DNA from 2 places in the Streptomyces longisporus genome. Region 1 is predicted to be linked to the other one. Evidence: riboswitches for the same ligand, from Rfam matches in the RefSeq annotation. Region 1 holds a riboswitch; the other holds the start of a gene.
The links. Region 1 has a riboswitch for glycine ahead of gcvT (glycine cleavage system aminomethyltransferase GcvT). Riboswitches for the same ligand answer to the same signal wherever they lie in the genome.
Positions count from the first base shown of each region.

Region 2: linked by a shared signal. The riboswitch ahead of gcvP (aminomethyl-transferring glycine dehydrogenase) and the one ahead of gcvT (glycine cleavage system aminomethyltransferase GcvT) in region 1 are both predicted to bind glycine.

Region 1 covers NZ_BAAASG010000017.1:297,888-313,443, reverse strand. The annotation lists gene ABD355_RS35210 (YncE family protein) at 1-954, shown strand, start outside; gene ABD355_RS35205 (ADP-ribosyltransferase) at 1,042-1,641, shown strand; gene ABD355_RS35200 (GNAT family N-acetyltransferase) at 1,595-2,278, opposite strand; gene ABD355_RS35195 (MerR family transcriptional regulator) at 2,328-3,242, shown strand; gene ABD355_RS35190 (EF-hand domain-containing protein) at 3,301-3,513, shown strand; gene ABD355_RS35185 (AraC family transcriptional regulator) at 3,578-4,486, opposite strand; gene ABD355_RS35180 (zinc-dependent alcohol dehydrogenase family protein) at 4,589-5,590, shown strand; gene ABD355_RS35175 (NADPH-dependent F420 reductase) at 5,605-6,354, shown strand; gene ABD355_RS35170 (GH25 family lysozyme) at 6,372-6,929, opposite strand; gene ABD355_RS35165 (hypothetical protein) at 7,180-7,512, opposite strand; gene ABD355_RS35160 (L-serine ammonia-lyase) at 7,639-9,006, opposite strand; gene glyA (serine hydroxymethyltransferase) at 9,063-10,325, opposite strand; gene gcvH (glycine cleavage system protein GcvH) at 10,340-10,717, opposite strand; gene gcvT (glycine cleavage system aminomethyltransferase GcvT) at 10,847-11,965, opposite strand; glycine riboswitch at 12,010-12,110, opposite strand; glycine riboswitch at 12,111-12,209, opposite strand; gene ABD355_RS35140 (AAA family ATPase) at 12,398-13,066, shown strand; gene ABD355_RS35135 (enhanced serine sensitivity protein SseB) at 13,149-13,940, shown strand; gene ABD355_RS35130 (enhanced serine sensitivity protein SseB C-terminal domain-containing protein) at 14,139-14,936, shown strand; gene ABD355_RS35125 (ABC transporter permease) at 15,246-15,556, shown strand, end outside.
Region 2 covers NZ_BAAASG010000022.1:6,526-22,081, reverse strand. The annotation lists gene ABD355_RS36380 (hypothetical protein) at 1-511, shown strand, start outside; gene ABD355_RS36375 (NAD-binding protein) at 621-2,483, opposite strand; gene ABD355_RS36370 (Na+/H+ antiporter) at 2,786-4,360, shown strand; gene ABD355_RS36365 (APC family permease) at 4,657-6,606, shown strand; gene ABD355_RS36360 (hypothetical protein) at 6,844-6,984, opposite strand; gene ABD355_RS36355 (TOBE domain-containing protein) at 7,111-7,506, shown strand; gene ABD355_RS36350 (TOBE domain-containing protein) at 7,695-8,114, shown strand; gene gcvP (aminomethyl-transferring glycine dehydrogenase) at 8,160-11,045, opposite strand; glycine riboswitch at 11,222-11,317, opposite strand; gene ABD355_RS36340 (PRC-barrel domain-containing protein) at 11,431-11,808, shown strand; gene ABD355_RS36335 (DNA polymerase IV) at 11,851-13,215, opposite strand; gene ABD355_RS36330 (MerR family transcriptional regulator) at 13,296-13,979, opposite strand; gene ABD355_RS36325 (bifunctional nuclease family protein) at 14,183-14,656, opposite strand; gene ftsR (transcriptional regulator FtsR) at 14,742-15,479, opposite strand; gene ABD355_RS36315 (zinc-ribbon and FHA domain-containing protein) at 15,523-15,556, opposite strand, start outside.

The sequences.
Region 1 (15,556 bases):
GTGGTGAAGGACTTCCCGTCCCGCGTCTACGTCCCCAACACCAACTCCAACACCGTCTCCGTCATCGACCCGAAGACGTACAAGGTCATCGAGACGATCCCGGTGGGCATCCAGCCCCAGCACGTCGTGCCCTCCTGGGACATGAAGACGCTGTGGGTCAACAACGACCGCGGCAACACCCTCACCCCCATCGACCCGAGGACGGGGAAGGCGGGCAAGGCCGTCGACGTACACGACCCCTACAACCTCTACTTCACGCCAAATGGCAAGTACGCGATCGTCATGGCCTCCCTCGACCGCGCACTCGTCTTCCGTGACGCGCACACCATGAAGGTCGAGAAGTCCGTCCCGGTCAGCTGCTACGGCGTCAACCACGCCGACTTCTCCCTCGACGGCCGCTACTTCATCGTCTCCTGCGAGTTCAGCGGTGAACTTCTCAAGGTCGACACAGCGCAGATGAAGGTGATCGGGCAGCAGAAGCTGCCGTTCAAGGGCGCGATGCCGCAGGACGTCAAGATCTCGCCGGACGGCAAGAAGTTCTACATCGCCGACATGATGGCCGACGGGGTGTGGATCCTGGACGGCGACAAGTTCACCAAGCCCACCCTGCTGCCCACCGGCAAGGGTGCCCACGGCCTCTACGTCAGCCGCGACTCGCGCGAGATGTACATCTCCAACCGCGGCGAAGGCACCATCTCCATCTTCGACTTCACACAGAACAGGCTCACCAAGAAGTGGCACCTGCCGAACGGCGGCAGCCCCGACATGGGCGGCGTCTCGGCGGACGGCAAGGTCCTGTGGCTGTCGGGGCGCTACAACTCCGAGGTGTACGCCATCGACACCCGCACCGGCGCCCAGCTGGCCCGCATCAAGGTCGGCAGCGGCCCGCACGGCCTCGCGGTGTACCCGCAGCCGGGCCGCTACTCGCTCGGCCATACGGGCATCTTCCGCTGAAACACGGCGAGTTGGGGAACCCGGGACACACCGCCGAACGGGTGACCTCGCGCATTTCGCCGCCGCGGGCTGGGGATCGTCCACCCCATGATCACACCTCGCCTGCGGCGGCGGGCCGCTGCCGTCGTCCTGTCCCTCGCGGCCCTCTTCGCGACCACGGCCGCGACCGTCACCACCGCCACCCCCGTGAAGGCCGCCGCCCCTGCCTGTCCCCAGTTCGACGACCCGGTCAAGGCGGCCGTCGACCGCCGTGTGGACGTCGACCGGATCACGCCCCAACCGGTCTGGCGCAAGACCTGCGGCACGCTCTACCGCAGCGACAGCCGCGCCCCCGCGACCGTCTTCGAGCAGGGCTTCCACCCCAAGGACGTCATCGACGGCCAGTACGACATCGAGCAGTACGTCCTGGTCAACCAGCCCTCCCCGTACGTGTCGACGACATACGACCACGACCTCTACAAGACCTGGTACAAGTCGGGCTACAACTACTACATCGACGCTCCCGGCGGCGTCGACGTCAACAAGACCATCGGCGACACCCACAAATGGGCCGACCAGGTCGAGGTGGCCTTCCCCGGCGGCATCGCGCGGCAGTACATCATCGGCGTCTGCCCGGTCGACAAGAAGACCAAGACCGAGATCATGAACGACTGCCAGGGCAATCCGTACTACCGGCCCTGGCACTGACGGCCCGTCGGGCGATGAACAGCGCCTCCGCGCCCACGGGCCGGTAGCCCGCCGCCTGGAACGTCCGCATGCTGCGGGCGTTCCCCGGCGCGACCTGCGCCCAGAGCGGCTCCGCGGCCAGCTGGCGGGCCGCCGTCACCAGAGCCCGGCCCAGTCCCCGGTGCCGTACCCCTTCGTCGACTTCGACGGAGACCTCAAGCCGCCCGGCGATCCCGCGTCCCAGCACCAGCACACCGCCGTCCGTCTCCCAGGCGCGCACGTCGTCGCGCCGCCGCCGGGCATACACGATCCTCGGGTGATCGCCGTCCTCGATCTCGGTCAGCGCGAGCGGCGGCCGGCCCGGCAGCGGGGAGCCGACCAGCATCGCGTCGATGGTCTCCGACGTACGGCCGGTCCGCTCGATGAAGGCCGCAAGGAAAAGCGGGTTCATGGTCGCCGCGAGCGCGTCGCAGGACGCGGCGGCCAGGGTGTCGTACACCCACCGCGGGTCCTCGTCCGTGAAGACGACCGAGTGGGCGGTGAAGGAGAGCACGCCCGCGTCCCGGTCGCAGGCCTGCGGAACCACCGTCGTACGGCCGTCCGCGGGCGGAAAGACACCGCGCGCGGCCGCGTCGAGAATGTCCCGCAGAGTCTCCATCACCGCGCTCCTTGAGTCTCCACCCACTGGAAGGCCCAGACTCACACACATGATCGACGACGGCACCGGACTTTTCACCATCGGCGAGCTGGCGCGGTCCACCGGCCTGACCGTGCGCACCATCCGCTACTGGTCCGACGAGGGCGTCCTGACCCCCGTGACCCGCTCCTCCGGTGGCTACCGGCTCTACGACGCCGAGTCCGCCGCCCGTCTGGAGCTGATCCGCACCCTGCGTGAGCTGGGCCTCGGCCTGGACGACGTACGCAAGGTCCTGGACGGGGAGCGGACGGTCGCTCAGGTCGCGGCGGCGCACGTGGTGGCGCTGGACGCCCAGATCCGCTCGCTGAAGGTGACCCGTGCGGTGCTGTCGACCGTGGCGCGACGCGGCTCGACCGCAGAGGAGATGACTCTCATGAACAAACTGGCGCGGCTGTCGGCAGCCGAGCGGGCCCGTATCGTCGAGGACTTCACGACGGAGATCTTCGACGGGCTCGACACGGCCGACCCGGACATCCGCAAGCGGATGCGGTTCGCCCCGGCGGACCTGCCGGACGAGCCGACCCCCGAGCAGGTGGACGCCTGGGTGGAACTCGCCGAGATGATGCAGGACCCCGAGTTCCGGGTCCTGATGCGCAGGATGGTCGAGTTCAACGCGGCGGACCGCGGCCCGGACGTGCCCGCGGGCACCTCGCTGTGGTTCATGAGCCGCCTGGTGCAGCTCGCGGGTCAGGCCCGGGAGCGGGGCATCGCCCCCGAGGCGCCCGAGGCCGAGGAGCTCCTGCACGGGCTGCTCGGCGATGCGGACCCCGCCGCGGTGCTGAAGCGGCTGGAGGCGGGCACCAACGTCCGGGTGGCCCGCTACCGCCAGTTGTGGGCGGTCGTGGCGGGGCTCGGGCCGCAGGCGGCGTACGAGCCGGAGTTCGCCTGGGTGGTCGCCGCACTGAAGGCCCGCGTGGCCAGCTAATCTGACCTGCGTCAACACGACGGCAAGACACGCAGTCACGGAGAAAAGGGGCGGATCGGTGGCCGACATCGAAGCAGCGCGCAAGGAGTTCCAGCGGATCGACACCGACGGCGACGGGTTCATCACCGCCGCGGAGTTCAAGACCGCCCTCGCCCAGGGAGGCGACTGGAACGTCACCGAGTCGGTCGCCGAGGTGATCATCAAGGCCCGTGACCTGAACGGCGACAAGGTGCTGTCGTTCGACGAGTTCTGGGCGTACCTGAACAAGTAGGACGTGCCGGGGGTGCCCGTCCGCACGGCGGACGGGCACCCCTTCGTCATGCCGTGGGCCGGGCTCAGGACACCTGTCTCCGGTACTGTCCCGGCGCCACCCCGAACTCCCGCTTGAAGGCCTTGGCGAAGGCGAACTCCGAGGTGTAGCCCGCGCGTTCGGCGATCCGGCGCAGGGGAATGTCCTCCTCGCGCAGGAGGCGGCCCGCGGTCGTCATGCGCCACCAGGTGAGGTAGGCCAGCGGCGGTTCGCCGACCAGCGTGGTGAAGCGACGGGCGAAGGCGGCGCGGGACAGTCCGCTCTCGGCGCCGAGCTCCTCGACCGTCCAGGGACGGGCCGGGTCGCCGTGGATGGCGCGCAGGGCCGCCGCCACGGCCGGGTCGTCGAGCGCGGCCGACCAGCCGGTGGCCTTACGGTCGTGCTGCCACCAGGCGCGCAGGATGTACAGCAGCAGGGTGTCGAGCAGCGAGGTGACGATGGCGTCCGAACCGGGCTGCGGCTCCTCCAGCTCCATGCCGAGCAGCTCCACCGCCGCCCGCAGCGAGCGGTGGGCGCCGACCCGGGCGGGCAGGTGCACCACGTCCGGCAGTTCGGAGACCAGACGGTGGGTGCGGCTGCGGTCCATCTGGTAGGAGCCGCAGAGCAGGACCGCGTCCGGAGTGCCCTCTTTCGGCGCGGGCGGCGGCGCGGGCCACCGGTTGTCCGAGCCGGGCCGTACGTGCTCCAGCGGCACGTCGAGTCCGCTGGCCAGCGCGTGCCCCCGCCCGTGCGCCAGGAACACCACGTCCCCGGGTCCCACCGCGACCGGTTCGCCCTCCGCCGGGATCAGCCACGCCGACCCGCGCAGCACCACATGGAACCCGGCCCCCGGGGATGCCTCGAACCGCATGCCCCAGGGCGCGTACTTGTCCCGGCGCGAGGAGTGCGGCCGCCCGGTGCGCATCGCGCTCACGGCGTCACTGAGTACGTCCATGTCCGAACCGTAGCCGTATTCCGTACCGGGGAGACGATCGCACAGGAAAGGGAGAGCAGCGGACATGGATCGTCTCGCGTCCCGCCGCCTAGCGTGTTCCGCATGCCAACTACCGCACGTACTGTGCTTTTTCATGAAATCGGCGGACCCGAGGTGCTGAGGGTCGAGGACGTGCCCGTCCCCGATCCCGCGCCCGGCCAAGTGCTCGTACGGGTCGACGCGGTGGGCCTCAACCGCGCCGAAGCCCTTTTCCGGAGCGGCGGTTACTACTACCAGCCCGCCCTCCCCGCCTCCCGCCTCGGCTACGAGGCAGCCGGCGTCGTCGAGGCGGTCGGCGACGGCGTCACCGAACTGGCCGTCGGCGATCCGGTGCTGACCGGCCCCGGCATCGAGATGAGCGCGCAGGGCGTGTACGCCGAGCAGGTCGTCCTCCCCGAGACCGCGGTCCTGCGCCGCCCGGCCTCCGTCGACCCCGTCACCGGCGCCGCGGCCTGGCTGACGTACACGACCGCGTACGGCGCCCTGCTGGAGACCGCCGGTCTCAGGCCCGGCGACCATGTGCTGATCACCGGCGCGTCCAGCGGCGTCGGCACCGCGGCGATCCAGGTCGCCCGCCGCATCGGCGCGATCCCGCTCACCACCACCCGCACCGAGGAGAAACGGGACCGGCTGCTGGAGCTCGGCGCGGCCGAGGTGATCGTCACCGGCGGATCGGCACCAGAGGCCGTGGCCAAGGAGGTCAAACGGCTCACCGGGGGCGACGGCGCCGAGGTGATCTTCGACGCGATCGGCGGCCCCGGCTTCGGCCCGCTGGCCGAGGCCCTGGCACCGGGCGGCTCCCTGGTCGTCTACGGCTGGCTGGACACCCGCCCGGCCGAGATCCCCCGGAACTGGCCCTTCACCCTCCACACCTACGCCAACCTGATCCTCACCACCACACCCGCCGGCCGCCGCCGCTCCACCGCCTTCCTCAATGCCGGCCTCGCCGACGGCGGGTTCCGCCCGGTCGTCGGAGAGGTCCTCGACGGCCTCGACCGCATCCGGGACGCCCACTGCCTGATGGAGTCCAACCGGCACACGGGCAAGATCGTCGTACGGGTCTGAGGGCCCTCACCCGTTTGCCGCACCCGCGGAATAGGCCGCCGGACTCCGAGGTTGACGCGACCCAGACCTATGCACGTGCATCATCCAGGGAAGGGCCTGTCATGAAGATCGGCATCATCGGCGCGGGCAACATCGGCGGCAACCTCACCCGGCGGCTCACCGCCCTCGGCCACGACGTCTCCGTCGCCAACTCCCGCGGTCCCCACACGCTCACGGAGCTGGCCGAGGAGACCGGCGCGACCCCGGTACCCGTTCAGGAGGCGGCGCGTGGCGCGGAGGTCGTCGTGATCACGATCCCCGTCAAGGCGATCCCGGACCTGCCGGCGGGCCTCCTGGACGGCGCGGCCGAGAACGTCGCCGTGATCGACACCGGCAACTACTACCCCCAGCAGCGGGACGGCAGGATCGCGGCGATCGAGGACGAGGGCCTCACGGAGAGCGCCTGGACGGCACAGCAGATCGGCCACACCGTCATCAAGGCGTTCAACGGCACCTTCGCCCAGGACATCCTGGAGCGCCCGCGCCCCGCGGGTGACCCCGAGCGGCAGGCGGTGCCGGTTGCGGGCGACGACGAGGCCGCGAAGCGCGTGGTCAGGAACCTGATCGACGAACTCGGCTTCGACACGGTCGACACGGGCACTCTCGCCGACTCCTGGCGCCAGCAGCCGGGCACACCCGTCTACGGCCTGCGCGCGGGCGTGGACGGTGTGACCAAGGCACTGGCGGAGGCCCCCCGGGAACGCCCGGCGGACTTCAGGGCGTGACGGCGGGCGCGTGCCCGTCAGGCGCTCGTGGCCCACTCCTTCAGGGCGGCCTTGTCGGCGAAGTCCGCGACGTCCTTGTCGTGCGGCTCGCTGGTGTACTGGTGGAAACGCCACTTGGCCGTGATGCGGGGCTTGCCCGCCGTGACGTAGTCGGCGATCCAGAGGCCGTCGCCGGCGTACGAGGTGGTGTCGACGTTGAGCCAGAAATCGCGGTTGGTGTAGAGGACGACCCGGTGGTTCGGCCGTAGCTCCTTCACCTTGCGGAGGAACAGGTCCTTCTCCGCGTTGCTCGCGTGCGTTCCGGCGCTGGTCCGCTCCCAGTCCACGGCGAGGATGTCGCCCACCTTCGAAGGGGTGCGCTCGACGAAGTACTCCGCCTGGGCCTGGAGATGACCCGGCCACAGGAAGTGGTAGAAGCCGACGACGAGGCCGGCCCCGCGTCCGTGTTGTGCCTGGGCGCCGACTCTCGGGTTGATGTACGAACGGCCCTCCGTCGCCTTGACGAAGACGAAGGAGAGGCCGTCCGTGCTGTACGAGGAGGGCTGGTAGGCGCTTACGTCGATACCGCGCAGCATGGAGGACTCCCTGAAGTGCCGGTGGGGGGACAGCGGTTGATTTATCCCCACCTGGCGCAGGGGTGATCCGTCCCGGATGTGGAAACGACGGGCAAAACGTCAATTCCGCTCGGGGCTTGCGCCGCGCGCACGTTCTCCTCGCGGTCGTCGACGAAGAGGAAGCCGGCGGGGCGGCCCGCAGGGCGCCGACGCAGTACCGGAAGGCGGCGCTCGTCGCAGTACGGACCGAGGGCCGCCGACCGGTGCACGATCACGTCCCGTAGTCCTCCACATAAGTGGCGATCAGATCCAGCAGGGTGTCGGCCCGGTGCCGGTCCTCGTGCTGGGCACGCAGGGCCTCGTCGGCGGCCCGGAGACGGGCCAGGGCGACCGGTTCACCGTCCACCACGTCGTCCACCAGCGGCGGGGTGACCAGGCCCGGGCATTCGGTGAGGCTCCAGCCGACGACGGTGCCGTGCTGGACGAGGAGGGCCACGTCGGGGGCGATGCCGACGCAGGCATCCAGGGGCTTGTCGAGGACGTCGAGGTCGCGAAGGCAGGCCAGCACGGCGTCCCCGGGAGCGCGGCACAGCACCGTGCACATCTCCTGCCGGAAAGTCCCTGACCTCGTCCGCGCAGAGCCGTCTCCGGGACGTCAGCCCGCCGGTACACCCCACGTGCTGCGAAACAGCACCGAAAGACGCGAACGAGCTGGTCGGGGCCTGCTTCCTCAGCACTCGATGATGTTCACCGCGAGCCCGCCCCGTGCCGTCTCCTTGTACTTCACGCTCATGTCCGCGCCGGTGTCCTTCATCGTCTTGATGACCTTGTCCAGGGACACCTTGTGGGAGCCGTCGCCGCGCATCGCCATCTTCGCCGCCGTGACCGCCTTCACCGCGGCCATGCCGTTGCGCTCGATGCAGGGGATCTGGACCAGGCCGCCGACGGGGTCGCAGGTGAGGCCGAGGTTGTGTTCCATGCCGATCTCGGCTGCGTTCTCGACCTGTTCGGGGGAGCCGCCGAGCACCTCCGCGAGCGCGCCCGCCGCCATCGAGCAGGCGGAGCCGACCTCGCCCTGGCAGCCGACCTCGGCGCCGGAGATGGACGCGTTTTCCTTGAAGAGCATGCCGATGGCGCCCGCCGCGAGGAGGAAGCGGACGACTCCGTCCTCGTCGGCGCCCGGCACGAAGTTGATGTAGTAGTGCAGAACGGCCGGGATGATGCCCGCGGCGCCGTTCGTGGGGGCGGTGACCACGCGGCCGCCCGCCGCGTTCTCCTCGTTCACGGCCATCGCATAGAGCGTGATCCACTCCATGGCGTGCGCCAACGGGTCGCCCTCGGCGCGCAGTTGGCGGGCGGAGACGGCGGCCCGGCGACGCACCTTCAGACCGCCGGGCAGGATGCCCTCGCGGGACATGCCGCGGGACACGCACGCCTGCATCACCCGCCAGATGTCCAGGAGCCCCGAGCGGATCTCGTCCTCGGTGCGCCAGGCCCGCTCGTTCTCCAGCATCAGGGCGGAGATCGACAGACCCGTCTCCTTCGTCAGGCGCAACAGCTCGTCGCCCGTGCGGAAGGGGTACTTCAGCACGGTGTCGTCCAGCTTGATGCGGTCCTGGCCGACGGCGTCCTCGTCGACGACGAAGCCGCCGCCCACCGAGTAGTACGTCTTCGACAGCAGCTCCGTACCCGAGGCGTCGTACGCCCACAGGGTCATGCCGTTCGCGTGGTACGGGAGGGCCTTGCGGCGGTGGAGTTTCAGGTCGTCGTCGAAGGAGAACGGGATCTCGTGCTCGCCGAGGAGCCGGATCCGGCCGGACGACGTGATCTCCGCCACCCGCTCGTCCGCCGTCTCCACGTCCACCGTCCGCGGCGAGGCGCCCTCCAGGCCGAGCAGCACCGCCTTCGGGGTGCCGTGGCCGTGGCCGGTCGCGCCCAGGGAGCCGTACAGCTCGGATCGTACGGACGCGACGGAGCCCAGCAGCTCCTCGTTGCGCAGGCGGCGGGCGAACATGCGGGCCGCGCGCATCGGTCCCACCGTGTGGGAGCTCGACGGGCCTATGCCGATCGAGAACAGGTCGAAGACCGAGATGGCCACGGGAACTCCTCCGAAAAGGGCGGGGGCACACGTCGTCGGGTGCCCCCACCGGGGAACTACTTGTTCAGGCCGGGGTACAGCGGGTGCTTGTCGGCGAGCGCCTTGACCCGGGCCTTGAGCGCCTCGACGTCGTAGGACGGCTTGAGCGCCTCGGCGATGACGTCCGCGACCTCGGCGAAGTCCTCGGCGGTGAAGCCGCGGGTGGCCAGGGCCGGGGTGCCGATCCGCAGACCCGAGGTGACCATGGGCGGGCGCGGGTCGTTGGGGACGGCGTTGCGGTTGACCGTGATGCCGACCTCGTGCAGACGGTCCTCGGCCTGCTGCCCGTCCAGCTCGGAGTGGCGCAGGTCGACCAGGATCAGGTGCACGTCGGTGCCGCCGGACAGCACGTTCACCCCGGCCTCGCGGGCGTCGCCCGCGGTCAGCCGCTCGGCCAGGATGCGCGCACCCTCCACCGTACGCCGCTGGCGCTCCTTGAACTCCTCGCTCGCGGCGACCTTGAAGGAGACCGCCTTCGCCGCGATCACATGCTCCAGCGGACCGCCCTGGAAGCCGGGGAAGACGGACGAGTTGAGCTTCTTCGCGAAGTCCTTCCTCGCAAGGATGATCCCGCCGCGCGGGCCGCCCAGCGTCTTGTGGGTGGTGGAGGTGACCACGTCCGCGTGCTCGACCGGGTTGGGGTGCAGCCCGGCGGCCACCAGGCCGGCGAAGTGCGCCATGTCCACCCACAGGTAGGCGCCGACCTCGTCCGCGATCCGCCGGAACTCGGCGAAGTCCAGCTGCCTGGGGTAGGCCGACCAGCCCGCGATGATCACCTTGGGACGGTGCTCCTTGGCCAGCCGCTCCAGCTCGGCCATGTCGACCAGGCCGGAGTCGTCCACGTGGTAGGCGACCACGTTGAACTGCTTGCCGGAGAAGTTCAGCCGCATCCCGTGGGTGAGATGGCCGCCGTGCGCCAGGTCCAGGCCCAGGATGGTGTCGCCGGGCTGGGCCAGCGCGAACAGCGCGGCCTGGTTGGCGGAGGCACCCGAGTGCGGCTGCACGTTGGCGTACTCGGCGCCGAACAGCTCCTTGAGCCGGTCGATGGCGATCTGCTCGGCGACGTCCACGTGCTCGCAGCCGCCGTAGTAGCGCCGGCCCGGGTAGCCCTCGGCGTACTTGTTGGTCAGGACCGAGCCCTGGGCCTCCATCACCGCCAGCGGCGCGAAGTTCTCCGAGGCGATCATCTCGAGGGTGGACTGCTGGCGGTGCAGCTCGGCGTCGACCGCGGCGGCGATCTCCGGGTCGAGCTCATGCAGGGGCGTGTTCAGTACGGACATGCGTCTACGGCTCCTCAGCCGGCGTTCTGGGCGGTGTACTCGTCGGCGGAGAGCAGGTCGGCCGGCTCCTCGGTGACGCGGACCTTGAAGAGCCAACCGCCCTCGAAGGGGGCCGAGTTGACCAGGGACGGGTCGTTCACCACGTCCTCGTTGATCTCGGTGACCTCACCGGTGACGGGGGAGTACAGGTCGCTGACCGACTTGGTCGACTCCAGCTCGCCGCAGGTCTCGCCCGCGGTCACGGCGGAGCCCACCTCGGGAAGCTGGGCGTAGACGACATCGCCGAGCGCGTTGGCCGCGAACTCCGTGATGCCGACCGTCGAGACGCCGTCCTCGGCGGCCGACAGCCACTCGTGCTCCTTGCTGTAACGCAGCTGCTGGGGGTTGCTCATGGCCTGAATTCTCCTGTACGCGGTGGAGTGCTGATGAATGAGGGAGTCCGGAAAACGCATGTGAGCAGCGAAAATGTGCGCGGGGTCACGTCCGGGGACCAGCCCGCCTCGCCCAGTCTCGGTCAGTGTCTACTTCTGCCGCTTGTAGAAGGGCAGCGCCACGACCTCGTACGGCTCGTGACTGCCCCGGATGTCCACGCCGACACCCTCGGTGCCCGGCGCCGCATGCGCCGCGTCGACGTACGCCATCGCGATCGGCTTGCCCAGCGTGGGCGAGGGGGCCCCGGAGGTGACCTCGCCGATCACCTCGCCGCCCGCGACGACCGGGTACCCGGCGCGCGGGACCCGACGGCCCTCGGCGACCAGGCCGACGAGGACGCGCGGCGGGTTCTCCGCAGCCCTGGCGGCCGCCTCCTGGAGCGCCTCGCGCCCCACGAAGTCGCCCTCCTTCTCGAACTTCACCACCCGGCCGAGCCCGGCGTCGAACGGCGTGAGCGAGGTGGACAGTTCATGCCCGTACAGCGGCATGCCCGCCTCCAGACGCAGGGTGTCCCGGCAGGACAGCCCGCAGGGCGCCAGCCCGACGGGCGCTCCGGCGTCGGTCAGCGCCTGCCACAGCTTCTCGGCGTCAGCGGGGGCGACGAACAGCTCGAAGCCGTCCTCGCCGGTGTAGCCGGTGCGCGCGATGAGGGCGGGGACGCCGGCGACGGTGCCGGGCAGGCCGGCGTAGTACTTCAGGCCGTCGAGGTCGGCGTCGGTGAGAGACCCGAGGATGCCGGGGGACTCGGGGCCCTGCACGGCGATCAGCGCGTAGTCGTCCCGGTCGTCGCGCACCTCGGCGTCGAAGCCGGCCGAACGCTCCACCAGCGCGTCCAGCACCACCTGGGCGTTGGAGGCGTTGGCGACGACCAGGTATTCGGTCTCGCCGAGCCGGTAGACGATCAGGTCGTCGAGGATGCCGCCGTCGGCCCGGCAGATCATCGTGTAGCGGGCCCGGCCGACACCGACGGAGGCGATGTTGCCGACCAGGGCGAAGTTCAGGAGCTGTGCGGCCTGCGGGCCGGTGACGGTGATCTCGCCCATGTGGGAGAGATCGAAGAGCCCGGCCTTCGTCCGCACGGCGAGGTGCTCGTCGCGCTCGGAGCCGTAGCGCAGGGGCATGTCCCAGCCGGCGAAGTCGGTCATCGTCGCGCCGAGCGAGCGATGCAGGGCATCGAGCGCGGTGTGACGGGGTTCGGTGCTGCTCATCGGACGGTCGTCTCCCAGGCAGAGTGCATGACGGGCGAGGTCGTTCCTCCCCATCTGTCATCGGAACCTGAGAGGTTCGCCATGAAGTCATGGCTTGCACCTTGGGTGGGGCCACCGGATCCGGTGGCCCGCTTTTCAGATGTGCCTCGCCCGCGCGGTAACGGGGCCTGAGAGATTCAAGGGAGGGACTTGCTCCTTCGGCGCCCGGCAGACTCTGCTGCCGGGACTCTCCCGCGCGGATTCAAACGGCCTGTATGCAGTTGCGCGCACATCATTGCACGCGCCCCCTCCTCCTTGGCACCTCCTCTTCGCGCCTCCTCTTTGTGACGGGGCTGTGGCCGGAACCGAACACAACTGCGAGAAGCCGTGCATTACCTTCCCTTTACAAAGAGCGGGGAGAAGCTTTCCTGACCCCCAGGAAGGACGATCACGGTGAACAGGACCACGGTGTACGCCACGACCTCGGCCGTAGCGCTGCCCCATCAGCCCGCGGCCCCGGCCAAGGATGTCTGCGGTGCCTGCCCCGCACCCGTGGTCCGCGACCTGCGCGACCGCTCGGGGCACAGCCCGCACGCGCTGCTCTTCGGCCCCCGTGACCTGGTGGTGGTCACCGGCCTGCCGGGCAGCGGCAAGTCCACGCTGATGGAGCGCGCGGTCCGTGGCATCCGCATCGACTCCCAGGACGCCCGCGACCGCTGGGAGGCCCGCGCGCCCCGCTTCCTGCCCTATGCGCTCTACCGGCCCCTCGTCCGCCTCGCCCACTACGCCGCGCTGCGCCGCGCCCTGCGCAGCGGCGAAGGGGTCGTCGTGCACGACTGCGGTACGCAGGCCTGGGTGCGCGGCTGGCTGGCCCGCGAGGCCCGGCGCCGCGGCGGCACCCTGCATCTGCTGCTGCTCGACGTCACGCCCGGCACGGCCCTTCAGGGCCAGCGCGAGCGCGGCCGCGGCGTCTCGCGCTACGCCTTCCTGCGCCACCGCACGGCAGCGGCCCGGCTGATCCGCGCGGTCGAGCGGGGCGACCTGCCGGAGGGAGTCGGCTCGGCGGTGCTCCTGGACCGGGACGCCGCGGACGTCCTGCGCAGGATCGGTTTCACGGGGTGACGCACGGCCCAACCCCTTTGTCCCTCCCACCCGCTAGCCTTTCCAGCCACAGCAGTGGTTCTCAGCAGGCGGTCGGACACAGATGGACTTCGCAGCGGATCTTCCCGCGGACTTTCCCTTGCAGGCGCACCCCCATCCGCACGGCGGATGGCCCGGCAACGAGCTGGAGGAGGTGCTGTCGGCCTCCCTCGGCATCCCCTCGGCGGGCGGCCGGATCCTGGAGGTGCTCGGCCGCAGCTTCGTCTGGGTGCCGCTGCCGAACGGCGGCGACCTGAACAGCGGCCCCCTCGACCTGCCCACGCTGGAGATCGAGGGCCAGGCCTATGTGCCGGTCTTCAGCTCCGAGGAGCAGTTCCGGCAGGTGGTCGGCTCGCACATGTCGTACACGATCGCCCCGGCCGTCGAGTTCGCCCGCGGCCTGCCCCCGCAGGTCGGCCTCGCCGTGAACCCGGACGGCGTGGTCGGCATCCCGCTCCCGCCGCCCGCCGTCGCCGAACTCTGCCGCGTGGGCCGCACTCCGCTGGACGGCCCCGCCTCCGGCGGCCGGGTCAAGCTCTTCGAGCCGGACTGGCAGGACGACCCGGTCGACTTCCTCGCCGCGGCCTCCGCCGAGTTCGCCGGGACGGGCGTGGTCGTCACCGCCCGCCGCTGCCTCGCCGCCATCGAGACGGCGGACCCGGTGATGTTCGTGGGCGTCGAACTCTCCCAGCGGGAGGGGGACATCAGAGCCCTCCCCCTGGAGGCCCTGAGCCGGGCCATCACCAGAACCCCCACCCCGTGGCCCGTCAACCTGGTCCTCCTGGACGTGACGGACGACCCGGTGGCGACCTGGATGAGAGAAAACGTCCGGCCCTTCTATCAGCAGGGGTACTAGGAGCGCCCTTTTGAGGGGGGCGGGGCAGTATCGACATGCGGCTCCGCCGCGATGGGGGTCCCCCCGCTCGAGCGAAGCCGAGAGTGGGGGAGCGACCAGCCACAACGCACCCGCACTCGCCCACGACCAACAAGTCCCGAGCTACTGGGCGCTTAAGCTGATGGCATACGCGGGGCAACCATGAGAAGGGGCACACACGTGAGCGCCAGCGGCACCACGACCGGGACGGTCGAGAACATGCTGCGCCAGGTGACGCCAGGGCGCTACGACGCCTACGAGGCACTCCTCCGCGCACTCGCGACCCCCGGCTCCGGCCAGGTCTGGATGCTCCTGTGGCACGGCCAGGCGGGCTCCCCGGACGCCCAGTACGGAAACATGGAGGTCGACGGCTACGGCTACGCCCCGTGCGTCACCTCCGCCCAGGAACTCTCGGCCAGCGGCTGGAACAGATCGTACGAAGTGGTCGACGGGCTGGACGTCGCCCGGACCCTGTATCCCGACCACTTCGGCCTCTGGCTCAATCCGCACGCCCCGGGCGGTGGCGTGGGCATCCCCTGGCTCGACCTTCGCCGTATCGCCACCGGTCTGGAGCGCCAGGCGGCGGGCCCGCTGCGGATGTCGGAACCCGCGATCGAGATCCCGCAGTTCTACGCCCTGCTCGTGCAGAACGCCCACCGCACCCCGGCCGTCCGCTCGCTGCGCCGCGCCTGGGTGCAGCCGGCGCTCGGGGCGCCGTATCTCGCCATCGGCCTTGACGTGTACGACACCAGTCCGCCCGCGGTGGACTCGGTGCGGGCGATGATGCAGCAGTCCATCGGCGCCGTCCCGGACGGACTGCCGGTGTCGACGGTGGCGATGTCGGACGAGTACGACCCCGTCGCGCTGTGGATGCGCGCGAGCGCCCGCCCGTTCTACGACCGCGAGGCCCACGCGGCCGCTCCGGCCCAGGCCCCGGCGGCCGGGTACGGGTACCCGCCGGTGCATGGCGGATACTGAGACGCAGGCCTGGTCCGTACCAGGCCGGGAGTCGGTCTGCGCGCGTAGATCGGGCCGGAAGATCCTTTTCCGTGGAGTATGTCCAAAATAATCCCTGTCCGGCCCCCGTTACCCGGTGTCCGGATAACGGAACCCTCCAGCCCGCATCACGTTTACGCATCCTTTCACCGCCAAGTCTGGCAACAGATCGCCAAAGCGTTGAAGACTCCCGCTCCAGGGGGGTTCGCCCCCGTGTACGACGGACTGATCACGCCGCCACCGCGGCAAAGTGCGGGCCGGCTACCGCCGGTTGAGAGGGGTCCCTGCCAGATGACGGCACCATTGCACGAGCCGACCGCTGAAGCGGCCCCGAGCGCGGCCGAAGAAGCGGCGGTCGCCACCGCCGGCGACAAGGCCGTACAGGGGCGTTCCCTGGGCCGGATCGCCTGGGAGCGCCTGAAGAGGGACAAACTCGCCCTCACAGGCGGCATCGTCGTGCTCGTACTCGTCGTGGTGGCGCTGCTCGCACCGGTGATCACCAGCCTCTACGGGCAGGACCCCGACGTCTACCACGAGAGCCTGATCGACCCGCTGTTCAGCACCCCCAAGGGGTCGCTCGGCGGCATCAGCGGCGACCACTG
Region 2 (15,556 bases), on a different contig from region 1:
ACCGGAGTCCGGCGCCGTGCTCCACGATCGCCGCTGGGCGGGGGACTTGATCAGCGCGATCCGCTGCGCTGTCGTACTCCTCGGCCTGCTGCTCCTGATCGACTGGAGTGCGGACACGCTCTCCCTCGGGCGCTGTGCGCTGTGGTCCGCGCTCGCGGTGCTGCTCTTCCTCCTGCTCTGCCCCGACCGCATCCGCGCCGGCGAGGGCTGGCTGACCTCACGCCGGCTGCTGCGCACCCGAAGGATCCGCACCGACCGGCTGGTCTCGGTGCGCTCCCCCGACGGGATCGCCCGGCGGCTCGTGCTCCGGGACGCCCTCGGTGAACGCGTCGAGCTCGACCTCCAGGTCCTGCTGGACAATCCCGACCTCTGGTACCGGCTCCACGAGGACGCCCGCAGGTCACTGGCCCTCGGCACCCTGCTGTGCGGGCCCGCCGCGCTGGAGCGGATCTCCGAGCGGGTGGAGCGCGAGACGGCCGCGACGGTGTTCAGGGTCTCCGACCTGAGGTGACGGTTCCCCGAGCGGGTCAGGTCGATGTGCGGCTTCGCCGCGGAGCGCGACCGGCCACGACGATGCCGCCCATAGGAGACGGCGCATCGCCGTACAGCGCCTGGCCGGACTACTGCCGCCGGTCCGCGGAATGCGGCTGCACCCCCGTCATCAGGATGTCCAGGCCGCGCCGCGTCGTCGCCAGGACGACACGGTCACCCGCCCGCAGGATCCGTCCCTGCGCGGGACGCCAGTCGAAGCCCGTCCGGCCGGAATGCGGTCCGGTCAGGCCGTCCACGGCCTGAGCCGCGGGGAGCGGCCCGGCGGCGGTCCCCACGGCCAGCACCCGCCATGCGTTCTCCCGGAACGCCTCGTGCACGGAGCGTCCCTCCAACTCCGGGTGCCCGGCCACGTCCACGCAGGTGAACAGCAGCGAGCCCCGCTCCACCGGCATCACCCCCAGCACATGGCGCCCCATCATCGCGGCGGCGAACGAGGGCGCCGCCAGGGCGGAAACGCTTCTGCTCCGGGTGAGGGCGTCCGGGTAGGAGGCGCGCAGGGTGCGCTGGACGGTGGCCGCGAAGGCGTCGTCGTACAGGCGCGTCACCACCCGCACGGCGGGGTTGGTCTCTCGTACGGCCATGACGATGTCGAGGTTCTGGCCGTCGTCACGGGTGAGGACGAGCAGCGAGCCGCTCTGCCGGACGCGGGCCAGTTCGAGCACACCCGGGGCCGTGGCGTCGTCCAGGATCAGCGGTGTGCCGAGTTGGCGGGCGAGGGCGACGCCGCGGGCGCGCGGGTCGCGTTCGATGGCCACCACCTGGTGGTCGGTGGCGCGCAGCCGGTCCAGCACCCGGGTGCCGACCATTCCCAGACCGACCAGCACGATGTGGCCGTGCACGCCGTCGTCGGGCGGATGGCTCGCCGAGGCGGTGCGGAAAGCCTCGGTGGCGTTCATCGTCGCGGCGACCACGAGCGGGAGGACGGCCAGCCCCACGAAACCGGCCAGGAGTTGGAGCACCCGCCGGGCGACCGACTCCTCGGTGGCCGGGTCGCCCATGGTGAAGATGTCCAGCAGCGGCAGATAGAAGTTCTTCCACCACGGATGCTCGTCGGCGAAGAGCGCGGTGGCGGTCGCCAGCGCGAGGACGACAGCCGTCAACGCCCCGTAGACGGCTGCCAGTTGATGGGATACGAAGACCTTCCACGGCAGATGCGCGAGCCGTGCCCGAAGCCACCGTCGGGGGTGCAGGCGCCGGGCGCGGGCGGTCGCCTCACAGGCGTGGTGGGTGACCTCCTCGAGCATCAGCCGGCCGTGCGTGAACTGCCGGTGGTGGGCGGTCCGGCTGTCGGGCAGCAGCTGGGTGCCCTCCTCGCCGGGCGTTTCGGCGCTGTCCTGGCTGGCCGGGTCGTCCTGGTGGGCGCCGGACAGCACGGCCAGCGTGGCCAGGTCGGTGCCGTTCGACGGGGACCCCGCGGGCCGTACGACACCGCGGAACACCTTGCCCTCGACCTGGAGGGTGTGCCCGTGGCCCACGGCGGCGGCCGCCACCAGCTCCGGTACGGCGGTGTCGGCGTCGGAGAGCACCGTCGTGGAGGTGTCCTGGCCGGAGTCCTCGCACAGTCCCGCCGCCCGGTCCAGCAGCCGCTCCAGATGGCGTCCGCGCTCGCGGTTGAACATGCGGACGACCAGCCGCACCGAGGGGTTGATCGTCCGGGCGAGCAGCGCCGCGGTCATGTTGACCTGGTCGTCCCGGTAGGTCAGGGCGAGCGCGGCGGCCCGCTCGACACCCGCCGCCCGCAGGGCGCGCTCGTCGGGGCGCACGGAGAGGTGCAGCTCGACCGGGGAGTGCGGGTCGTCGTGCAACGCTGCGATCTCCGCGCCGCGCTCGTCGCTCGCGGACGGCAGCACGACGGTGACGACCTCGCCGCACACGGCGTCAAGTTCAACGGCCAGCCGGTGCGCAAGAGCGTCGTCGCCGCAGATCACCATGTGCTGCGATCTCTGGCCGGGCGGTATGCGGAGGGGGAGAGTCGACGTCACACCAGGCAGAACGCCGCAGCTCGCGGGGGCAGTTCCGGCGGTGCACCGCCCAGGATCCAAGATTTCGCCAAGAACATGCCAACACCATCCGCCCCCTCCCCGCCGAACGACCCGGTCAGCCGCCACGGCCCACGTCAAGAGCGTTGGCACTGTCTTGACGTCCGGGCGGCGGCTAGGGTGAAAGCGGTGTGCCGGGAAGTCTGGTCGGCCGGGAGCCACGGTGGCTCCCGTGAAGGCTCCAGGGGGACGGCATGCGCGGCGTAGGGACGGTACTCGCACTGGTCGTACTGGCCACCGTCGTGGCCACCTTCGCCCACCGCCGGCGCATCCCCGCACCGTCCCTCCTGGTCGTCGCCGGCCTCGCCGTGGCCCTGCTGCCGGGCACCCCCGAGATCCAGGCCAGCCCCGAGATCATCGGCCTGGTCGTGCTCCCCCCGCTGCTGTACGCGAGCGCGGAGGAGCTGTCCTGGCGTGAGCTGCGCGCGGTGTGGAAGCCGGTCGGGATCCTCGCGATCGGACTGGTCCTGGCGTCGGCGGCGGCGGTCGGCGTGGTGGCCTCGCTGGTGACGCCGCTGTCGTGGCGGATGGCGTTGGTGCTGGGCGCGGTCCTGGCCAGCACCGACCCGGTGGCGGTCACGGCACTGGGCAGACGCCTCGCCCTGCCGCCCAGGGTCCAGGTCCTGGTCCAGGCGGAGAGCCTGTTCAACGACGCCACCTCGCTGGTGCTGTTCCGGGTCGCCGTGAGCGTGGCCGTGGCGTCCGCGGCGGCGAACTGGGGCGCGGCGGGCGACGAGTTCGCCGTACTGGCGGGCGGCGGCACACTGATCGGCGCGGCCGTGGCCCATGTCGTCACACTCATCCGGCGGCGCACCGCGGACCCCGTCCTGGAAACGGTGATCGCCCTGGTCACGCCGTACGCCGCCTATGTCCTGGCCGAGGCGGCGCACACCTCCGGCGTCACCTCGGTGGTGGTCGCCGGTGTCGTTCTGGGCGGACGGGGCGAGAAGCTCACCAACGCCCACATCCGGCTCCAGCTGCACGCGGTGTACGGCACCGTGGTGTTCCTGCTGGAGAGCGTGGTGTTCTCGCTGATCGGCCTGGCCCTGCCTGCCCAGGTGCGGGCGCTGTCCCACAACGACCGGGCGTGGCCGCTGTACGCGCTCGCGGTCGCCGGCACCCTGATCGCCGTGCGGCTGCTGTGGCTGGCACCGCTGTCGGCGGTGGTACAGCGCAAGGGCGGCATCCGTCCCATGAACTGGCGGGTCCCGATGGTGCTGACCTGGGCGGGCACCCGGGGCGTCGTCCCCCTGGCCGCGGCACTCTCCATCCCGGAGACCACCAAAGGCGGCGCGGCGCTCGCGGACCGCCCCCTGGTGCTGGTCCTGACCACCTCGGTCGTGGTCGTCACCCTCGTCGTGCAGGGCTTCAGTCTGGCCCCGGTGGTCCGCCGCTCCGGCATCGCCCTCGAACCCGACCACACCGAGCGCGAGGAGGCCGCGGCCCGCTGCCGCCTCGCCGACGCAGGCATCCGCCGCCTGGAGGAACTCTCCGAGCTGCAGGCCGTCCCCGAGGTCGTTCTCGACCGCCTCCGCCGCGGGCTCACCGCCCGTCTCGACGACGCCCGCGACCGCCTCACCGACCACACCGGCCAAAACGCCCCCGTCGAATCCGCCGACCTGCTCTACCGCCAGCTGCGCCGCGACGTCATCGCCTTCGAGGCAGTGGAACTGCAGCGCCTGTACGACGAACACGCCATCAGCGACACGACGCGCAGGAGGCTGCAGCGGTCGTTGGACCTGGAGGAAGCCCGTCTGACGGACATCTGAGCCACGACAGCCGCGCGATCGACCAGGGCACCGATGTCGTCATCCATGCGCCATGACGCTGGGTATCCGGTCCCGATCGTCGAGCCCCCTCCCCTCGGACGGCCCAAACAACCGCTAATCGCCACAGAACCTCCCTTCCTGGGCGCCGCTTCGGCCAAGCAGCGAGTCTTAACGGAAGCTTGACGCCGTCACCCCCCTCATCCGTGGGCCCGTGCGTCACTCTCCGCTTACGCTGGTGCCGCCGTCCGCGTGATGGCCGGAATCCACACGCTGAGCCGCACCTCAGGAGCACGCCGATGGCCACGACCGAGCACCCGCCTCCCAGTCGCCTGCGCGCCTGGATGCTGGAGGGCCTGTCCGACATGGGCAAGGGCATCCAGCAGGCGCCGCACGCTCAGCCGGAGCCCGCGCACAAGGGGCAGCGCTGGTACCGGGTGATGTGCCTGACCGGCGTCGACTACTTCTCGACCCTCGGCTACCAGCCCGGCATCGCGGCGCTGGCCGCCGGCCTCCTGTCGCCGGTGGCGACCATCGTCCTCGTGATCGTGACGCTCGCCGGTGCGCTGCCGGTCTACCGCCGGGTGGCCGAGGAGAGCCCGCGCGGCGAAGGCTCGATCGCGATGCTGGAGCGGCTGCTGTCGTTCTGGAAGGGCAAGCTGTTCGTCCTGACCCTGCTCGGTTTCGCCGCCACCGACTTCCTGATCACCATCACCCTGTCGGCGGCGGACGCCTCGACCCACCTCGTCGAGAACCCCCACCTCACCAGCGCCCTGCACGGGCAGCAGATGCTGATCACGCTCATCCTGGTCGCCCTGCTCGGCGCGGTGTTCCTCAAGGGCTTCCTGGAGGCGATCGGCGTCGCGGTCGCGCTGGTGGTGGTCTACCTCGGTCTCAACGTCGTCGTCGTGGCCGTGGGCATGTACCACGTGATCACCGCGGGCCATCTCGTCACCGACTGGGCCGGTGCCCTGACCACGGAACACGGCAACATCTTCGCCATGATCGGCGTCTCCCTGCTGGTCTTCCCCAAGCTGGCACTCGGCCTCTCCGGCTTCGAGACCGGCGTCGCGGTCATGCCGCACGTCCAGGGCGACCCGGGCGACACCGAGGAGAACCCGCAGGGCCGCATCCGCGACACGAAGAAGCTCCTCACGGCCGCCGCTCTGATCATGAGCGTGTTCCTGATCGCGACGAGCTTCATCACCACCGTGCTGATCCCGGAGAAGGAGTTCAAGTCCGGCGGCCAGGCCAACGGACGCGCCCTCGCCTACCTCTCGCACGAGTATCTGGGCAACGCCTTCGGCACGGTCTACGACATCTCGACCATCGCCATCCTGTGGTTCGCCGGCGCCTCCGCCATGGCCGGTCTGCTCAACCTGATGCCCCGCTATCTGCCCCGCTACGGCATGGCACCGCACTGGGCCCGCGCCGTGCGCCCGATGGTGATCGTCTTCACCCTGATCGGCTTCCTGGTCACCTGGATCTTCAACGCCGACGTCGACGCCCAGGGCGGCGCGTATGCCACCGGCGTGCTGGTCCTGATGTCCTCGGCCGCGATCGCGGTGACCATCGCCGCCCGCCGTGCCCAGCAGCGGGGCTGGACCATCGGCTTCGGAGTCGTCTCGGCGGTCCTCCTCTACGTCACCGTCGCCAACGTCATCGAGCGCCCGGACGGCGTCAAGATCGGCGCCTGCTTCATCGCGGGCATCATCCTGGTCTCCCTGCTCTCCCGGCTGGCCCGCGCCTTCGAGCTCCGGGTGACGAGCGTGACGCTGGACGATATGGCGGAACGTTTCATCCGGGACATGGCCAGCCGCAAGATCCGCTTCATCGCCAACGAGCCGGACCAGCGGGACAAGGCCGAGTACCGCGACAAGATCGAGCAGATCCAGAACGACAACGACATCCCCGGCGAGGACTTCGTCTTCGTGGAGGTCACGGTCGTCGACCCCTCCGAGTTCGAAGCGGGCCTGACGGTGCGCGGCGAGGTCCTGCACGACCGCTACCGGGTGCTGACCCTGGAGTCCTCCTCCATCCCGAACGCACTGGCCGCCCTGCTCCTGCACGTCCGCGACACCACCCAGTGCACCCCGCACATCTACTTCGAGTGGACCGAGGGCAGCCCCTTCGCCAACTTCCTGCGCTTCTTCCTCTTCGGCCAGGGCGAGGTCGCCCCGGTCACCCGAGAGGTCCTGCGCGAAGCAGAACCGGACCGCATCCGCAGGCCGCGGGTCCACACGGGCTGAGCCCCTGGCTCCGCCGCGGCACAGGCGCCCTGAAGGACGCCCGAGCAGCTCCTACGGCCGGGATCTCCGCACGACCGCGCCACGAAGGCGCCCTGAAGGGGCGCGGGGAGCTGCGCGACCAGCCACGACGGCGCGGCAGACGGTAAACAGAAGATCGGGGCACCCCGCGGCGGAGCCGCACACCGACGTCGATCTGCGGGGTGCCGTGCGTGATCACCGCGTCGGTGAAGTCGAGCGTCACCTCGCCCCCCGCCACGCGAAAGCGCCGCGTTGCTCGATGCGGTCGACGTCCTTGCCGGCGGCCTCCGCGGCCGATCCCGGCAGGTGCACCGTCAGAACGGCGAGTTCGCGCGTGCGGGCGGCCAAGGCCGCCGCCACCCGCACATCCAGCTCCTCCCGGTCAGCCGACCGTCCCCGGCCACGACACGCAGCACCCCCACGACCCGGTCCCGGCCCGCATGCCCCACGTCCACCAGGGCCCGTTCCCGGCCCTATCGTGACCGCATGCAGAGCTACACCATCGGCCAGGCCGCACGACTGCTCGGCGTGAGTCCGGACACCGCACGCCGCTGGGCCGACGCCGGCCGGGTGGCGACCCACCGCGACGAGGGTGGCCGACGCCTCATCGACGGCCGGGACCTGGCCGCCTTCTCCGTGGAACTCGCCAAGGCGGGCGGCGCCGAGGAGGAGACCTCCTACACCTCGGTCCGCAACGCCTTCCCCGGCATCGTCACCGCGATCAAGCTCGGCGACGTGGCGGCCCAGGTCGAGATCCAGGCCGGCCCGCACCGTCTGGTCTCACTGCTGACCCGCGAGGCCGTGGAGGAGCTCGGCCTCGAGGTCGGCATGGAGGCCACCGCGCGCGTGAAGTCGACCAATGTGCACATCGACCGCACCTGATCCTGGAACAACTCCCCTACGGCGAGCCCCGGCGCATGCGAACCCGCACCCGGGCGCCACGGTCCGGGCAACGGCCAAGGCGACGCAAACACGAGCGTACCCGGCATAACACCCCGCTGGGGCTACGGTGGGCCCGGGCACAAAGCCCCCAATCCCCCACCCCCTGCGAGGCGTTCCCCATGAGCCCCATGAGCCTGAGCATCCGCAACCAGCTCCCCGGCACGGTCACCGCCCTCACCCCCGGCGAGGTCATGGCCACCGTCAAGGTCCGCCTCACCGGCGGCCAGGAGATCACCGCCGCGATCACCCTCGAGTCCGCCGAGGAACTCGGCCTCGCCGCGGGCACCGCCGTACGCGCTCTGGTGAAGTCGACCGAGGTCTCCCTGGCCACCGCCCCGGTCGAGGGCCTGTCCATCCGCAACCAGCTGCCGGGCACGGTCACCGCGGTGGCCACCGGCGGTGCGATGGCATCCGTGAAGGTCGCCGTCGACGGCGGCGAACTGACCTCCGCGATCACCAAGGACGCCGTCACGGACCTCGCCCTGACCACCGGCACACCCGTCGTGGCCCTGATCAAGTCGACGGAGATCTCACTGGCGACGGCGTAACGGGAAAGGGCCCCGCCGAAGCGGGGCCCCCTCACGACCACTACGTCAGTCGTCGTACGCATCCAGCGGCGGGCACGAGCACACCAGGTTCCGGTCGCCGAAGGCCTGGTCGATCCGGCGCACCGGCGGCCAGTACTTGTCGGCGGCCGACACCCCGGCAGGGAAGACGGCCTCCTCACGCGAGTACGCGTGCTCCCACTCCCCACCGAGCGCGGCGGCGGTGTGCGGCGCACCCCGGAGCGGGTTGTCCTCGGCCGGCCACTCGCCCGCCCCGACCTTCTCGATCTCCGCACGGATGGCGATCATCGCCTCGCAGAACCGGTCCAGCTCGATCAGGTCCTCGGACTCGGTCGGCTCGATCATCAGCGTGCCGGCCACCGGGAACGACATCGTCGGCGCGTGGAAGCCGTAGTCGATGAGCCGCTTGGCGACGTCGTCGACGCTCACGCCGGTCGCCTTGGTCAGCGGCCGCAGATCGATGATGCACTCGTGCGCGACCAGCCCGCCCGGGCCGGTGTAGAGCACGGGGTAGTGCGGCTCCAGCCGCTTGGCGATGTAGTTGGCGCTCAGCACGGCCACCTGCGTGGCCCGCTTCAGCCCCTCGCCGCCCATGAGCCGGACGTACGCCCACGAGATCGGCAGGATGCCCGCGGAACCCCAGGGGGCCGCGGAGATCGGCCCGACACCCGTCGCCGGACCTGCGGCCGGCTGCATCGGGTGGTTCGGCAGATACGGCGCCAGGTGCGCCCGCACACCGACCGGCCCGACGCCCGGCCCGCCGCCGCCGTGCGGGATGCAGAAGGTCTTGTGCAGGTTGAGGTGCGAGACGTCACCGCCGAAGTGCCCCGGCTTGGCAAGCCCCACAAGGGCGTTGAGGTTGGCACCGTCGACGTACACCTGCCCGCCGGCCTCGTGCACCTGCGCGCAGATGTCGGCGACGTGCTCCTCGAAGACACCGTGCGTGGAGGGGTACGTGATCATCAGGACCGCCAGCTCGTCGCGGTACTGCTCGATCTTCGCCCGCAGGTCCTCGACGTCGATCTCGCCGTCCTCGGCGGTCTTCACGACGACGACCTTCATCCCGGCCATCACGGCGCTGGCGGCGTTCGTACCGTGCGCGGACGACGGAATCAGACACACGGTCCGCTGCTCGTCCCCGTTGGCCCGGTGATAGCCGCGTACCGCGAGCAGTCCGGCCAGCTCGCCCTGCGATCCGGCGTTGGGCTGCAGGGACACCTTGTCGTACCCGGTGACCTCGGCGAGCCGCTCCTCCAGCTCACGGATGAGCGTGAGATAGCCCTGCGCCTGCTCGGCCGGCGCGAAGGGGTGCAGCTGCCCGAACTCGGGCCAGGTGACCGGCTCCATCTCGGTGGTCGCGTTGAGCTTCATGGTGCAGGAGCCCAGCGGGATCATGCCCCGGTCGAGCGCGTAGTCACGGTCGGCAAGCCTGCGCAGGTAGCGCAGCATCGCGGTCTCGGAGCGGTGCTCCTGGAAGACCGGGTGGGTGAGGTAGTCGTCGGTGCGCAGCAGTCCTGCGGGCAGACGGTCCTCGGTCGCCGCGTCCAGCGCCTCGATGTCGCCCTCGAGCCCGAAAGCGGCCCACACGGCGCCGAGTTGGGCCCGCGCGGTGGTCTCGTCACAGGCGATCGACAGGTGGTCGGCGTCGACCAGGTGAAGGTTGACTCCGTTCTCCCGCGCGGCGGCCACCACCTCGGTGGCGCGGCCCGGCACCCGCACGGTGAGCGTGTCGAAGTAGGAGCCGTGCACGACCTCGACACCACCGGCCTGAAGCCCCGCGGCAAGGATCGTGGCGTACCGGTGGGTGCGCCGCGCGATCGCCTTGAGCCCCTCCGGCCCGTGGTAGACGGCGTACATCCCCGCCATGACGGCGAGCAGCACCTGGGCCGTGCAGATGTTGCTGGTGGCCTTCTCCCGCCGGATGTGCTGCTCACGCGTCTGCAGCGCGAGCCGGTAGGCCTTGTGCCCGTCCGCATCCACGGAGACGCCCACCAGCCGTCCGGGCAGGCTGCGCGCGAACTTCTCGTGCACCGCCATGTAGCCCGCGTGCGGCCCGCCGAAGCCCATCGGGACACCGAAGCGCTGCGTGGTACCGACCGCGATGTCCGCGCCGAGCTCCCCGGGCGACTTCAGCAGCGTCAGCGCCAGCAGATCGGCGGCGACGGTGACGAGCGCACCGAGTTCGTGCGCCTGGTCGATGACCGGCTTGAGATCGCGTACGGCACCGGAGGCGCCGGGGTACTGGACGAGCACGCCATTGATCTCACGCCCGGCGACCTCGGCGGGAATGCCGTCGCTGAGGTCGGCGACCACGATCTCCACACCGGTCGGCTCGGCACGCGTCTCGATCACGGCAATGGTCTGCGGCAGCACGTCCGCGTCGATCAGGAACAGGCCCTTCTTGTTCCTCCCCATGCGCCGGGACAGCGCCATCGCCTCGGCGGCGGCCGTCCCCTCGTCGAGCAGCGAGGCACCGGAGGTGGGCAGCCCGGTCAGGTCGGCGACCATGGTCTGGAAATTGAGCAGGGCCTCGAGCCGCCCCTGGGAGATCTCGGGCTGGTAGGGCGTGTAGGCCGTGTACCAGGCGGGATTCTCCATCACATTGCGCAGGATGACGGGAGGGGTGAAGGTCCCGTAGTACCCGAGCCCGATCATGGAGTCGAGCACCTGGTTCCGGTCGGCGAGCGACCGCAGCTCGGCCAGCACCTCCGCCTCGGTACGCGCACCCGGCAGCTCCAGGGCATCCGAGTTCTTGATCACATCGGGCACCGCGGCGGCGGTCAGCTCGTCCAGCGAGCCGTATCCGACGTGCGCGAGCATCTTGGCCCGCGCCTCATGATCAGGCCCTATATGGCGCTGCTCGAACGGGATTCCCTGTTCGAGCTCGGAGAGCGGAATGCGATGGGCGGTCATTGCGGAGGCCTCCTGGTCTGACACGACCTTCGAGGGGCACCACGGCACGGGTACCCGGACGGCCTCCCCCTCTGTCATCTCAACCTGAGAGCTTCACCGGAACCCCCGAGGGCGCCCGGCTTTCACCGTCGGTGAGAGCGGAAGCCATCGACACCCGCCCTGCTTTCCAGAGTGACCTCGTCCGCGCGGTACGTGGGCCTGAGAGATTCCGGGGAGGATTTGCTCCTTCGGCGCCTCCGATGATGTCTGGAGGACTCTCCCGCACGGGGTCAGCAGCCGCTGTCAGCCTACCAGCGAGCACACCATCCGATCCTTCGAGTGGCCGTCATCACCAATCTGCTCTTTTGTAGTGCTTACGGATGAGTTGCGACCAAGTGGAGGGCCCGTGCAGACCGACATCGATCCGCGCAACCTGATCGGCCGCAAGGCGTTCGACCGCAACGGCACCAAGCTCGGCACGATCGACGAGGTCTACCTCGACGACGCGACCGGCGTGCCGGAGTGGGCGGCCATACGCACCGGTCTGTTCTCCCGGGACGCCTTCGTCCCCCTGGAGCCCAGCGAACTGATCGAGGGCACCCTCCACGTCCCCTTCGACCGGTCCCTCATCAAGGACGCCCCCGACTTCGGCGTCGGCCGCCACCTCTCCCCCGAACAGGAGCTCCAGCTCTACCACCACTACGGCCTGGACATCCCCGCCCCTTCCCCCTTCCCGGACCACGACTTCGGCAAGCTCGCCGGCACGGAGGACGCGGACGCCTAGCCCACCCCTCCCGGCCCCCGCGCGGATCAGCACCCTCCCCGGTCAGGCGCCGACCCCGTGCACGGAGGCCCCGGGTCTCTGCGCCACCAACGGCAACGGGTCCGCCGGCTCCAGGTCCGGGTCATCCGTGCGAAACGTCCGCACGCGCCCCGGCTCCGAATCCGGCGTCTCGAACCGCACGGTCACCCGCCCGAGCCCGCTTCCCTGCACCCACCCGTGCCCGAACTCGACATGTCGCACATCGTGCCCGGCGGGCCACCGCCGCTCCACAGTCGCCTTCTGCTCCTCGGCGGGCTCCTCGTCCGCCTCGTCCGCCAAATGTTCCGCGCCGTCCCCCGCGGCCTGCGCGAACAGATCCTCCTGCGTGTAGTCGGCCAGCCCGCTCACCCCGACCCCCAGCAATCGCACACCCCCCGTCGTGTCCACCGAATCCAGCAGCCGGGCGGCGGCCTCGCGCACCACCCCCGGATCGTCCGTGGGCCCGCGCAACGTCTCGGAACGCGTCAGCGTCGAGAAGTCGTAGCGCCGTACCTTCAGCACGATGGTCCGCCCCGAAAGACCCGCACCTCGCAGCCGCCGAACACACCGGTCGGCCAGCCGCTGCACCTCCAGCCCCACCCTCACCCGGTCGTGGATGTCCACGTCGTACGTGTCCTCGACCGATACCGACTTGGCCTCCCGCTCGGCCACCACGGGCCGGTCGTCGTGCGCCAGCGCCATGGCGTACAACGCATGCCCATGGGCCTTGCCCAGCAGCCGGACGAGCTCGTCCTCACCGGCCTCGGCGATCTCGTCGACCGTGGTGATGCCGGCCCGCCGCAGATGGTCCCCCGTGGCCGGCCCCACGCCTGGCAGCATCCGCACCGACATCGGTCCGAGCTTGGCCCGCTCGGTCCCGGGCTCGACCAGCACCAGCCCGTTCGGCTTGGCCTCCTCGGAGGCGATCTTCGCGAGCATCTTGCAGGCGGCAAGGCCCACTGACCCGGTGAGCCCCGTGTCCGCCCGTATGTCAGCGCGCAGCTTCTCCCCCACCAGCCGCGCCGACGCCGCGTCCCAGGCCGCCTCCCCGGCCTCCAGGTCCACGAAGGCCTCATCCAGGCTCAGAGGCTCCACCAGCGGCGACAGCGAGTGCAGCAGCCCCATGACCTGCTCGCTGATCGACCGGTAGAACCCGAAGCGCGGCACCAGATACGCGGCGTTCGGTGCCAGCCGCCGCGCCTGTGCCATCGGCATCGCCGACCGCACCCCGAAGACCCGCGCCTCGTACGAAGCGGTGGCGACCACCCCGCGCGGCCCGAGCCCACCCACGATCACGGCCTTCCCGCGCAGACTCGGCTTGGATGCCTGCTCCGCCGAGGCGTAGAAGGCATCCATGTCGAGATGCAGGATCGTGGGCGCGTTTCTCACATCTCCGATGCTGCCCTACGCCACTGACAATGCCGCCCTACGACCGCCGAAGGGCTCGGCAGAAGCCGCAGAGAACGCGGTCAGACCGCCCGGTTCCGCCGTCGTGCCAGCTCGTCCGCCGGGTTGTGCCCGACCAGGGTCTCACCGGTGTCGATCCGCTCGCCGTGCAGCTGCGAGAGCGCACTGTCGACGTCCCGCCACACCACACCGACGGCGATGCCGAAGATGCCCTGGCCGCCCTGGAGCAGCGCATGGACCTCGTCGGGCGAGGTGCACTCGTAGACCGTGGCGCCGTCGCTCATCAGCGTCATGCGCTCCAGGTCCCGGAAGCCCCGCTCCCGCAGGTGCACCACCGCGGTACGGATGTTCTGCAGCGACACCCCGGTGTCCAGGAACCGCTTGACGATCTTCAGGACGACGACGTCCCGGAAGCTGTACAGCCGCTGCGTGCCCGAGCCGTAGGCGGGCCGCACGCTCGGCTCGACGAGCCCGGTACGGGCCCAGTAGTCCAGTTGCCGGTAGGTGATGCCGGCGGCCGCGCAGGCCGTCGGACCGCGATAGCCGATCTGCTCGGACGCCATGGACGCCGCCCCTCCGCTGCTCGGCACGGCCGCCGGTCGCTGCGGAGCGTGATCGGCCGCGCTGCCGGTATGGGGGTCCCCCCACCTCGAACGAAGTTGAGAGCTTGGGGGAGGGTACGGACCGCTCTCCCCGAGACTGCGTCCGGGGCCACCCCCAGCCGTACCGTCGCCGCTGCTTCTCACGCCGACCTCCGTCCTTGACCTGCCATCTCGACGGTAGGCAGTCACCAGGGGTGCGTCAACGATCGCCACACTCGGCACGCCGAGTGATAATCACCCTAAGAGTGGTTTCCCGCACCCCACCGCGGGGAAAGGCTAGCCGAATGCGCTCGGAGGGGGCCGCAGGACGCTCTCACTCGCCGTTGGCACTTGCCGGCGTTCGAGACTCACTGGCTGCTTGTCCCGAAGTCCTCCGGCGAGATCTGGTCGAGGAACTCGCGGAACTTCTCCACCTCGTCCTCCTGCTCATCCGGAATCGCGATGCCTGCGTCGTCGAGCACACCGTCGCTGCCGTAGATCGGCGTTCCGGTGCGCAGGGCCAGCGCTATGGCGTCGGACGGACGGGCACTGACTTCGACCCCGCTGGCGAAGACCAGCTCCGCGTAGAAGACGCCCTCCCGCAGATCCGTGATGCGCACTTCGGTCAGCTCCTGACCGACGGCCTCCAGCACGTCCTTGAACAGGTCGTGGGTCAGCGGTCGTGCGGGGGCCATGCCCTGCTGGGCGAAGGCAATGGCGGTCGCCTCCCCCGGCCCGATCCAGATGGGGAGGTAACGGTCGCCTCCCACTTCACGCAGGAGCACGATCGGTTGGTTGGAGGGCATTTCGACCCGGACACCTACGACATCGAGCTCGTTCACACAGCAACCCTAGGACCTGCCCGGGACGTTTGGGTAGTCGAGCCGAGAACGGGAGGCCGATCCGGCCTCCGCGAACGCGCCGGACTCAGGGCAGTCGCACACCGAGCGCGATCTGCACAAGGGCGGCGTGCAGCTTCACCGTGAGCGCCGCCAGCTCCTTCGTACGCGCCTCGGCATGCGCCCTGGTCTGCGGATTGCGGTGGCGTTTCAGCGGGGCAACCACCTGCTCCACCAGCCCCGCCTCACGCTCGGCGGCGGCTTTCATGGCCCTGAGGTGCCGCGGTTCGATGCCGAACTGCCCGAGCTCCACGACGAGCGATGCCACGGTCACCGTCTCCGCGTCGTACGCCCCGTCCGGCAGCGGCGCCACCAGGCCGTACGATTCCCACTCCTCGAGTTCCCGCTCGCCGATCCCGGCGGCCGCGAGCAGCTCGGCCCGCCCGATCCGAGCCGCTGTGGGCCCCTCGGGCGCCTCGAGGAGGGACTCGCCGTCCCGCTGGCGTCCCACGACGGGCAGCGGGGCCGCCTCACCGCGCTCCACGGCGTCCAGATGCTCCCGGATCACCTTGAGGGGCAGATAGTGGTCCCGCTGCATCCTCAGCACATGGCTGAGGCGCTCGACGTCGTCCGCGCTGAACTTGCGATACCCCGACGGGGTGCGCTGCGGCTCGATGAGCCCCTCCGACTCCAGGAAACGGATCTTGGAGATGGTGACTTCGGGGAACTCGTCGCGCAGCACGTTCAGCACCGTGCCGATGCTCATCAGACCGCTGTCCGTGCCGGCGGTGCCGTGCCCGGCACCGCCGCTCGGTGTTCGAAGCATGGACATTCCCTTGGGGTGCCCCGGAGGGGGTCTGGGGGAAGGGTCAGTAGCCCCGCTGGCTTGCGTAGAAGACCAGC